Regions from separate parts of the Roseateles sp. L2-2 genome, predicted to be linked through region 2. Evidence: riboswitches for the same ligand, from Rfam matches in the RefSeq annotation. Region 2 holds a riboswitch; the other holds the start of a gene.
What was found. Region 2 has a riboswitch for cobalamin ahead of ACQZ13_RS12385 (TonB-dependent receptor domain-containing protein). Riboswitches for the same ligand answer to the same signal wherever they lie in the genome.
Positions count from the first base shown of each region.

Region 1: it holds a riboswitch for cobalamin, as region 2 does, so the genes downstream of both, ACQZ13_RS06890 (TonB-dependent receptor plug domain-containing protein) here and ACQZ13_RS12385 (TonB-dependent receptor domain-containing protein) in region 2, are expected to answer to the same signal.

Region 1 is NZ_CP192509.1:1,503,049-1,507,883, reverse strand. Features, by position in the region: gene ACQZ13_RS06910 (ribose-phosphate pyrophosphokinase) at 1-727, shown strand, start outside; gene ACQZ13_RS06905 (50S ribosomal protein L25/general stress protein Ctc) at 847-1,467, shown strand; partial or broken gene pth (aminoacyl-tRNA hydrolase) at 1,607-2,233, shown strand; gene ACQZ13_RS06895 (hypothetical protein) at 2,382-2,945, shown strand; cobalamin riboswitch at 2,941-3,209, shown strand; gene ACQZ13_RS06890 (TonB-dependent receptor plug domain-containing protein) at 3,417-4,835, shown strand, end outside.
Region 2 is NZ_CP192509.1:2,760,691-2,765,525, reverse strand. Features, by position in the region: gene ACQZ13_RS12395 (beta-ketoacyl-ACP synthase III) at 51-1,172, opposite strand; gene ACQZ13_RS12390 (GMP reductase) at 1,419-2,396, shown strand; cobalamin riboswitch at 2,519-2,757, shown strand; gene ACQZ13_RS12385 (TonB-dependent receptor domain-containing protein) at 2,841-4,742, shown strand.

The DNA.
Region 1 (4,835 bases), 1.3 Mb from region 2:
GCGCGCCAGCGCGCGCCGCATCACCGCCGTGATCCCCTACTTCGGTTATGCGCGCCAGGATCGCCGCCCGCGGTCGACGCGCGTGCCGATCTCGGCCAAGGTCGTGGCCAACCTGCTGGAGACCGTCGGCGTCGAGCGCGTCCTGACGATGGACCTGCACGCGGACCAGATCCAGGGCTTCTTCGACATCCCGGTCGACAACATCTACGCCTCCCCGGTGCTGCTGTCGGACCTGAAGGCCCGCAACTACAGCGACCTGGTGGTGGTCAGCCCCGACGTCGGCGGCGTGGTGCGCGCCCGTGCGCTGGCCAAGCAGCTGGGCTGCGACCTGGCGATCATCGACAAGCGCCGTCCGTCGGCCAACGTCTCCGAAGTCATGCACGTCATCGGCGAGATCGACGGCCGCAACTGCGTGATCATGGACGACATGATCGACACGGCCGGCACGCTGGTGAAGGCGGCGGAAGTGCTGAAGGAACGCGGCGCCAGAAGCGTCTTCGCCTACTGCACCCACCCCATCCTGTCGGGCCCGGCGATCGAGCGCATCGCCGGTTCGATGCTGGACGAGGTCGTCATCACCAACACCATTCCCCTGTCGGAAACGGCCAAGGCCTGCGGCAAGATCCGCCAGCTGTCGGTCGCCTTCCTGTTCGCCGAGACCATCCGCCGCATTTCGGACGGCGAGTCGGTGACCTCCCTCTTCAGCGAACAGAACAACAACTTCTGATCGCATCCTGAGTTCCGGCCGCTGCCCGCAAGGTCAGCGGCTGTTTCGCGAAGGCGCCTGGTCGCGGGGCCTTCACCCGGAGCGTCAATCCTGGCGCTCCGTCCATTTTGGAGATTGATATGAAATTCGTCGCTTTTGAGCGCAAGCTGCAGGGGACCGGAGCGAGCCGCCGCCTGCGTCACGCTGGCAAGGTTCCGGGCATCGTCTACGGTGCTGGCGAGCCGGCCGTCATCGAGCTGGATCACAACGCGCTGTTCCATGCCATGAAGAAGGAAGCTTTCCACAGCTCCATCCTCGACATGGAAGTGGACGGCAAGACCACGCAAGTGCTGCTGCGTGACTTCCAGATGCACCCGTACAAGCAGCAAGTGCTGCACGTGGACTTCCAGCGCGTCGACGCCACGACCAAGATCACCAAGAAGGTGCCGCTGCACTTCGTCGGTGAAGCCGAGTCGCCGGCCGTCAAGACCGACAAGGGCACCGTGAACCACGTGCTGACCCAGCTGGAAATCACCTGCCTGGCGCAACAGCTGCCCGAGTTCATCGAAGTGGACCTGAGCAACCTGACGATGGGTCATTCGATCCACGTGAACGACCTGAAGCTGGCCGATCACATCAAGATCGTCACGCACGGCAAGCCGAACCCGGTGGTCGCCACCCCGGTCCCGGCCGCGGCTGAAGAAGTCATCGTCGTGGCTGCCGCTCCGGCCGCCGACGACAAGAAGAAGAAGAAGAAGTAATTTCTTCGTCTCCGGGCGCGCGCCTGACGAGGCACGCGTTCGTTGTCTGGAATGCCCCCTAACGGGTGGCATCTCCCCCGAAGGAGGCCCCGCTTGCGGGGCCTTCTGCTTTTCCGCTCGACACTGATAATCGCGCCCCATGATTCGTCTCTTTGTCGGCCTGGGCAATCCCGGCTCTGAATACGAGGACACCCGCCACAACGCGGGTTTCTGGTGGATCGACGCGCTGGCGCGCGGTCTGAAGGCCTCGCCGCAGCTGGACACCAAGTACTCCGGTCTGGTCGCCCGCGTGAACGACGCGCCGGGCGCGCCGGGCCCCATCTGGCTGCTGCAGCCGATGACCTACATGAACCTCTCCGGCAAGTCGGTGGCGGCGCTCGCGCGCTTCTTCAAGATCGCGCCGGAGGAGATCCTCGCCATCCACGACGAGCTGGAGATCGCCCCGGGCGAGTTCAAGCTCAAGCAGGGCGGCGGCAACGCCGGCCACAACGGGCTGAAGGACATGCAGGCCCAGCTGGGCAGCGGCAACTTCTGGCGGCTGCGGCTGGGCATCGGCCATCCGGGCCACCGCGACGAGGTCGCCGGCTACGTGCTGCGCAAGCCGCCGCTGGCGGAGCGCCAGGCGGTCGAGGACAGCATCGGCAAGTCGCTCGAAGCCTTCAAGCTGATGACCGGCGGCGACATGTCCAAGGCCGTGGCGTTGCTGCACGCCAAGCCGCCGCGGCCCAAGCCGCCGAGACCGGCCAACCTGCCGCCCAAGCCCGGTGCCGATGGCGCCGTGCCGACGGCTGGCGCCCCGGTTGCCGGCACGGGTCCGACCGTCGCGACTGCGACGGCCGTGCCTGCCACATCGACTGCGGCAACACCTGCCCCCACGATTCCTCCTGCCCCACCCCCTTCCTCCGGAGACTGACATGTCCGCGCGCGCCGCCCTGATCCTGACGACTGCTGTTCTGGTCCTCACGTTTAGCGCGGCGCACGCGCAGGAGCGGCAGGACCCGCCCAAACCCGCGTCGACACCGACACCGGAGCGCGCGCAGCAGGAGAAGCCGAACGAGCGCCCCCAGGAGCGCACGCTCGGCTACTACCGCTGCGGGCCGGAGGGTCACGACTTGCGCGAGACGCCCTGCCCCGACGGCCAGGGCCGCAGCGCCGAGGTGCCCAAGGACAAGGTCGATCCGAAGGAGACCGAGGCCGCGCGCAAGCGTGCGGCCGCCGAGGCCCGCGACCTGGCGGCCCGCGAGCGTGAGCGCGACCGCCAGGCGGCGAAGGCGCCGTCCAAGGCGGTCGGCATCGACGGGCGGTTGCAAGGCCAGCGCGCGACCAAGCCGGCGAAACCTGCGGATCCGAAGAAGCCCAAGCCCAAGGATCCGAAGAAGCCGCCCAAGAAGAAGCCCAAGGTGCCGAAGTCCCCGGACGGTGCCTTGCAGCCACGGCCCACCACGGGCGCCGACGCCACGACCTCCGCACCTCGCTAGAATGCGCGCCGTTGGTGCTCGCGCGGACATTGCGTCCGTGCAGTTAAACGGGAATCAGGAAGCGGTCGCATCCCCGATGCGCGAACCAACCTGAGCTGTCCCCGCAACGGTAAGTGGCCGCCGGACGCGCGCCCGGGATCCTGACGAAGGAACACCGGGCGGCAGCCGGCACTGTCTGTCCCCATGTCCACTGGCGCGAGCGCGCTGGGAAGGACACAGGCAGCGGCCACCAGCCCGGATACCGGCCAACAGGTGGCGTCTCCAGCCGATCGCGATGTGTCTTGCGTGAGTCCTCTCCGAGTGCTCACGCGGACGACCCGACGACGAGCCGGCGACGCCGTTTCCTCAGAGGCCCTGCGGGTGAGCAGGCGTCTGAACTCCGTCGTTGGTCCGTCCCTCATGCTTCCGTTCGTTTCGCGCGCGCGCGCTGGTGCCCGCTCGCTGCCCGCCTTCACCCCGATAGCGACCCCGATGGCGCTCGCCCTGTCGACGCTCCTCACGCTCTCTCCCGCCGCGTCCGCGCAATCGGCCGCCCCCGCCAACCGGCTCGACGAAGTCACCGTCACCGGCACGCGCAGCCCGATGAAGCTGTCCGACGTCGCGGCCGATCTCACCGTCATCAACCGCGACACCATCGAGCGCCAGGGCTTCGGCAACATCGCCGCGCTGCTGCGCAATGTCGCCGGCCTGCAGATCGTCAGCAACGGCGGACCGGGCAACGCGAGTTCGGTCTTCGTGCGCGGCGCCGAGACCCGCCACACCGTGGTCCTGATCGACGGCGTGCGCATCGACGGCCAGTCCACCGGCGGCGCGCGTTGGGAGAACCTCCCGCTGTCGCTCATCGATCGCGTCGAAGTCCTCAAGGGCCCGGCCAGCGCGCTGTACGGCTCCGACGCCATCGGCGGCGTGGTGCAGATCTTCACGCGCCAGGGCAGCGGTCGTCCGCAACTGGACCTGGGCGTCGGCCACGGCAGCCTCGGCCAGACCAAGGCGGACGTCTCCCTGCTCGGCGGCAACGCGGACTTCGACTACGCCGGCTCGCTGGCCGTCGACCGCGGCACCGGCTTCAACGTCTACGCCCTGACCACCAACAAGAACTACAACCCCGACAACGACGGCTGGCGCAACTACAACGGCAGCCTGCGCCTGGGCGCGCGCGTCGCCGAGGGCCAGCGCCTCGAACTCATCGGCTTGAAGAGCCGCAGCGACGTCGGCTACGACGCCGGCACCTTCGTCGGCAAGGACTCCGACGACCGCGGCATCACCGAATCGCTGGCCGCCAAGCTCAGTCTCAAGTCCAGCTGGACGAACGCCCTCTCGACCCAGCTCTCCGTCGGCCAGACCGAAGAGAACTACGAGACCCGGCCCAATTCGCCCTACCTGTCGAGGACCCGCATCCGCAGCGCCTCGCTGCTGGGCTTCTACAGGTTCAACGACCAGCACCAGGTCAACGGCGTGCTGGAGCGTCGCGAAGACCGGCTCGTCAACGTCGACCTGCAGGGCGGCAGCGGCACGCGCAGCCAGAACGCGGTCGGCCTGAGCTACCTCGGCAGCTTCGGCCCTGTCAGCCTGCAGGCTCATGGCCGCCATGACGACGACAGCGACTTCGGCGGCATCGACACCGGCAGCCTCGCGGCGGGCGTCAAGCTCGGCGGCGGCTTCCGCCTGACCGCGTCCACCGGCAATGCCTTCCGTGCGCCCACGCTGTACCACCGCGGCAGCGTCTACGGTCCCGACATCGGCAAGGGCTTCCCTGAACTCCGCCCCGAGCGCGGCCACAACCGCGAGGCCGGCCTGGCCTGGGCGCAGGGCAGCGTGGACGTGGCGATCACCACCTTCCGCAATCGCGTCAACGACCTGATCGCCTTCGGCGCCGCCGGCACCTGCCGT
Region 2 (4,835 bases):
CTGTCCCGCTTGCGGGAGAGGGCGGGGGTGAGGGCCAGCGGACTCAGCAGTCAGCGCTTCTTGACGATCACGCTGCCCACGGAATAACCGGCCCCGAATGAGCAGATCACCCCCAGGTCGCCCTGCTTGAGGTTGGCGCGGTGCTCGTGGAACGCGATCACTGAGCCGGCCGAGGCCGTGTTCGCATACGTGTCCAGGATCAGCGGCGCGATCTCCGCGCCGGCTTCGCCGCCGACCAGCTTCTTGATCACCAGCTGGTTCATGCCCAGGTTGGCCTGATGCAGCCAGTAGCGGCTCACGTCCGTCGGCTGGATGTGCAACGACGCCAAGTGGTTTTCGATGTGCGCCGCGGCGATGGGCACCACTTCCTTGAAGACCTTGCGGCCCTCCTGGCGGAAGGTCTTGTCCCGGCCGTCCGGATCGCTGTCCTCGGCCTTGTTCATGAAGCCGAAGTTGTTCCGGATGTTGTTGGAGAACTGCGTCGCCAGCTTGGTGCCCAGGATCTCCCATTGCTCCGGCGCGGTCGCCAGATCGGCTCGCTCGACGACGATCGCCGTGCACACGTCGCCGAAGATGAAGTGGCAGTCCCGGTCTTTCCACTCCAGATGCGCGGACGTGATCTCCGGATTCACGATCAGCACGCACTTCGACGCGCCCGAGCGCACCGCGTTGTACGCCTGCTCCAGCGCGAAGGTCGCCGACGAGCACGCCACGTTCATGTCGAAGCCGTAGCCGCCCGCGCCCAGCCCCTGCTGGATCTCCACCGCCATCGCCGGATACGCGCGCTGCATGTTCGCCGCCGAGCAGAACACCGCGTCCACGTCCTCCGGTTTCTTGCCCGCCGCGGCCAGCGCCTTGCGCGCCGCGTCGACCGCGATCTCCGCCATCAGCGACAGCTGGTCGTCCGCGCGCTCCTCGAAGCGCGGGTACATGCGCGTCGGATCCAGCACGCCTTCCTTCTCGATGACGTAGCGCTGCTTGATGCCCGAGGCCTTCTCGATGAACTCCACATTCGAGTGCACCAGCGCCTGGCGCGTGCCGGCGGCGATCGCCTCGGCGTGCTCGGCGTTCTGCAGGTCCACGTAGCGGTTGAAGGACTCCACCAGCTCGGCGTTGGTGATGACGTGCGGGGGCTGGTAGAGACCGGTGCCGCTGATGACGACGGAATGCATGTGGCTTGTCTTCTGATGTCGCCCGTTGACGGGCCAAGGGGCTGAAGTTTAGCGAACTGCGCCCAAAAGCCCCCGAGCGATGCATGCTGCACCGCAGCGCGGCGGCGGCGCCCCGCAGTACGCGTAGAATGAGTCACCGGGCCCAAATTTTGGGACCCGGTTTTTTATTGGCCGGGTCCCAAGTCAAGCGCTCGCAGCCCAGGGCGTGCACTGCATCAACGCAGCCCGACTTTGCGACTTTGGACCATGGAAATCTTTGACTACGACAACATCCTGCTGCTGCCGCGCAAGTGCCGCGTGAACAGCCGCAGCGAGTGCGACACCTCCGTCGAGTTCGGCCCCCGCCGCTTCAAGCTGCCGGCGGTGCCCGCGAACATGAAGACGGTCGTCGACGAGTCCATCACCGAATGGCTGGCCGCCAACGGCTACTTCTACGTGATGCACCGCTTCGACCTCGATGCCGTCGCCTTCGCCCGCACCATGCGCGACAAGGGCCTGCTGGTCTCGATCAGCGCCGGCGTGAAGGAAGCGGACTACGCCATCATCGACCGCCTCGCCGCTGAAGGCGTCGGCGCCGACTACATCACCATCGACATCGCCCACGGCCACGCCGACGCCGTGCAGCGCATGATCGCCCACATCAAGCACAGGCTGCCCGACACCTTCGTCATCGCCGGCAACGTCGGCACGCCCGAGGGCGTCATCGATCTCGAGAACTGGGGCGCCGACGCGACCAAGGTCGGCATCGGTCCGGGCAAGGTCTGCATCACGCGGCTCAAGACCGGTTTCGGCACCGGCGGCTGGCAGCTCTCGGCCTTGAAGTGGTGCGCCCGTGTCGCGACCAAGCCCATCATTGCCGACGGCGGCATCCGCCATCACGGCGACATCGCCAAGAGCGTGCGCTTCGGTGCCTCGATGGTGATGATCGGCTCGCTCTTCGCGGGTCATGAGGAGTCGCCGGGCAACACCGTCGAGGTCGACGGCAAGCGCTACAAGGAGTACTACGGCTCCGCGTCCGACTTCAACAAGGGCGAGTACAAGCACGTCGAAGGCAAGCGCATCCTCGAGCCCGTGAAGGGCCACCTGGCCGACACGCTGCGCGAGATGGAGGAGGACCTGCAGAGTTCCATCTCCTACGCCGGCGGCCGTGCCCTCGGCGATCTGCGCAAGGTGAACTACGTGGTCCTGGGCGGCGAGAACGCCGGCGAACACCTGTTCATGTAAGGCGCAAGGCCCGCGCACATCGAGCCTCACTGGGGCCGGAATGATGCTGGAGGTTCGCGGACGCGAGGCCTCCAGCATCGTGGAGAGCCCGCGCCAGGCGACACGAAGTCCAGGGCCCTCCCGTTATGATCCCGCCCGTTGGTGCTAGCGCCCGGCTCCCTGCCGGCGCAGTTCAACGGGAATCAGGAGGGACTGCGGTCCCAACCTGAGCTGCCCCCGCAACGGTAAGCGGAAGGCGCGCTTCATCTGAACGATGAGAGCGCGCAGCTCGTGTCTGAACACCACTGGACGGTCGTCCGGGAAGGCAACACGGGTTCATTCTTCCGACAGCCCGGATACCGGCCAACAGGCGGATCGTCGCTGTGCTTCCAGGAGCACCGCGCGTCCATTCCGCATGCGGCCGCGGGGAAGCGGCCGTCTGCCGCTGCTTTCCGAAGTTCCGACATGCAAGCCTCTTCTCCTCGCGCCACGCTGCGCGCCGTCGCCCGTGCTTCCGCGACCGCGCTGGTCGCCCTGCCCGCCTTGTCCATCGCTCCGTCGATCGCCTTCGCGCAATCCTCGCTGGATCCCGTCATCGTCATCGGCACCCGAGAGCCGCAAGCCCTGAGCAAGAGCGTGGCCGACGTCGTCCTGATCGATGCCGACACGATCCGCGACAGCGGCGCCGGCAGCGTCGAGGACCTGCTGCGCCGCTACGCCGGCCTGCAGATCACGCGCAACGGCGGTCCCGGCCAGAGCGGCGGCTACCTCCTGCGCGGCGCCAACACGACCGGCACGGTGGTGATGATCGACGGCGTGCGCGTCGGCTCCGCGACGCTGGGACAGGCGGCCTTCGAGGCGATGAGCCTGTCCAACATCGATCGCATCGAAGTCCTGCGCGGACCGGCCTCCGGCCTGTACGGCGCTGACGCCGTCGGCGGTGTCATCCAGATCACGACGAAGAAGGGCCAGGGTCCGCTGAACCTCACGGCCAACGCGGCCGTCGGCGAATACGCCTCGCGCCTGGGCAGCGTGGGGGTGAGCGGCGCGCAAGCCGGCTTCGACTACGCGGCGAGCCTGAGCCGCGAGACCAGCGACGGCATCTCCTCCATCCGTCCCAACGACGTCAACGGCTACTACAACCCCGATCGCGACGGCTTCCGCCGCACGACGGGTTCTGCGCGACTGGGCTTCACGCCGGCGGAAGGTCATCGCATCGGCGTCACCGCCACCGAGAGCAAGCTCAACGCGCAATACGACAGCGCCAACTTCGGCGGCCCGCCGGACTTCCTGAGCGACCCCACGCCCGACTTCCGCAACCGCCTGACGACGCGCGTCGTCAGCGCCGATTACCGCGGCACGCTCTCGCCGATCTGGACCACCACGGTGCAGATCAGCCACGGTCTGGACGACTCGCGCAGCGGCGCGCCCGATCCCGCGCGCTTCACGACCAAGCGCGACCAGGCGACGTGGCAGAACGCGCTGCGCCTCTCGCCGGACCAGCAGGTGGTGCTGGCCTACGAGCATCTGAACGAGACGGCCGACGGCGTCACGACCAGCACGCTCAAGCGCAAGAACGACGCGTACATCGCGGGCTACTCGGGCCAGTTCGGTCCTGCCTCGCTGGAAGCGAGCCTGCGTCATGACGACAGCAACGCCTACGGCACGTCCACGACGGGCAGCATCGGCGCGAGCTACGCGCTGACCTCGACCTTGAAGGTCCGCGCCGTGGCCGGCAAGACCTTCCGCGCGCCGACCTTCAACGAGACCGACTATCCGTTCTACGGCACGGCGGTGAAGCCCGAGGACGGCCGCAGCGTGGAGCTGGGCGTGAACTGGCGCTCCGGCGCGAGCAGCGCCTCGGCGACGGTCTACCGCAACAAGGTCGACAACCTGATCGGCTACAACCCCGATCCGGACGGCACGCAATGCCCGCCGGGATACTTCGGCTGCTCGTACAACATCGCGAAGGCCAAGCTGCAAGGCGCGACGCTCAGCGGCGCGCATCGCTTCGGCAACCTGAGCCTGAGCGCCACGGTGGACTTCCTCGACGCGAAGGACGAGCAGACCGGCTCGCGCCTGCCGCGCCGCGCGGCGCATCAGGAAAGCATCTCGGCCGACTACGACACCGGCGTGTGGAGCGTCGGTACGTCGCTGACGGAAGTCGGCGCGCGGCCGGATGTGGGCGCGCAGCTCGGCGCGTACACCGTGGTGGACGTGCGCGCGACCTGGCGCTTCCTGCCGCAATGGCGCCTGGAGGCCAAGGTGCTCAACGCCGCGGATCGCGACGTGCAGCCGGTCTACACGTACCAGGGTCTGGGCCGTCAGGCGTGGGTCGGCGTGCGGTACGACATGAAGGGCTTCTGAGCCTTCCGATGCCGATCGAAGGCGCGCGGCGAAGCGGTCGCGCGGCCTTCGATCGGCGCCGCATCGAGTGGTAGCGATGCCACTGCGGCATCC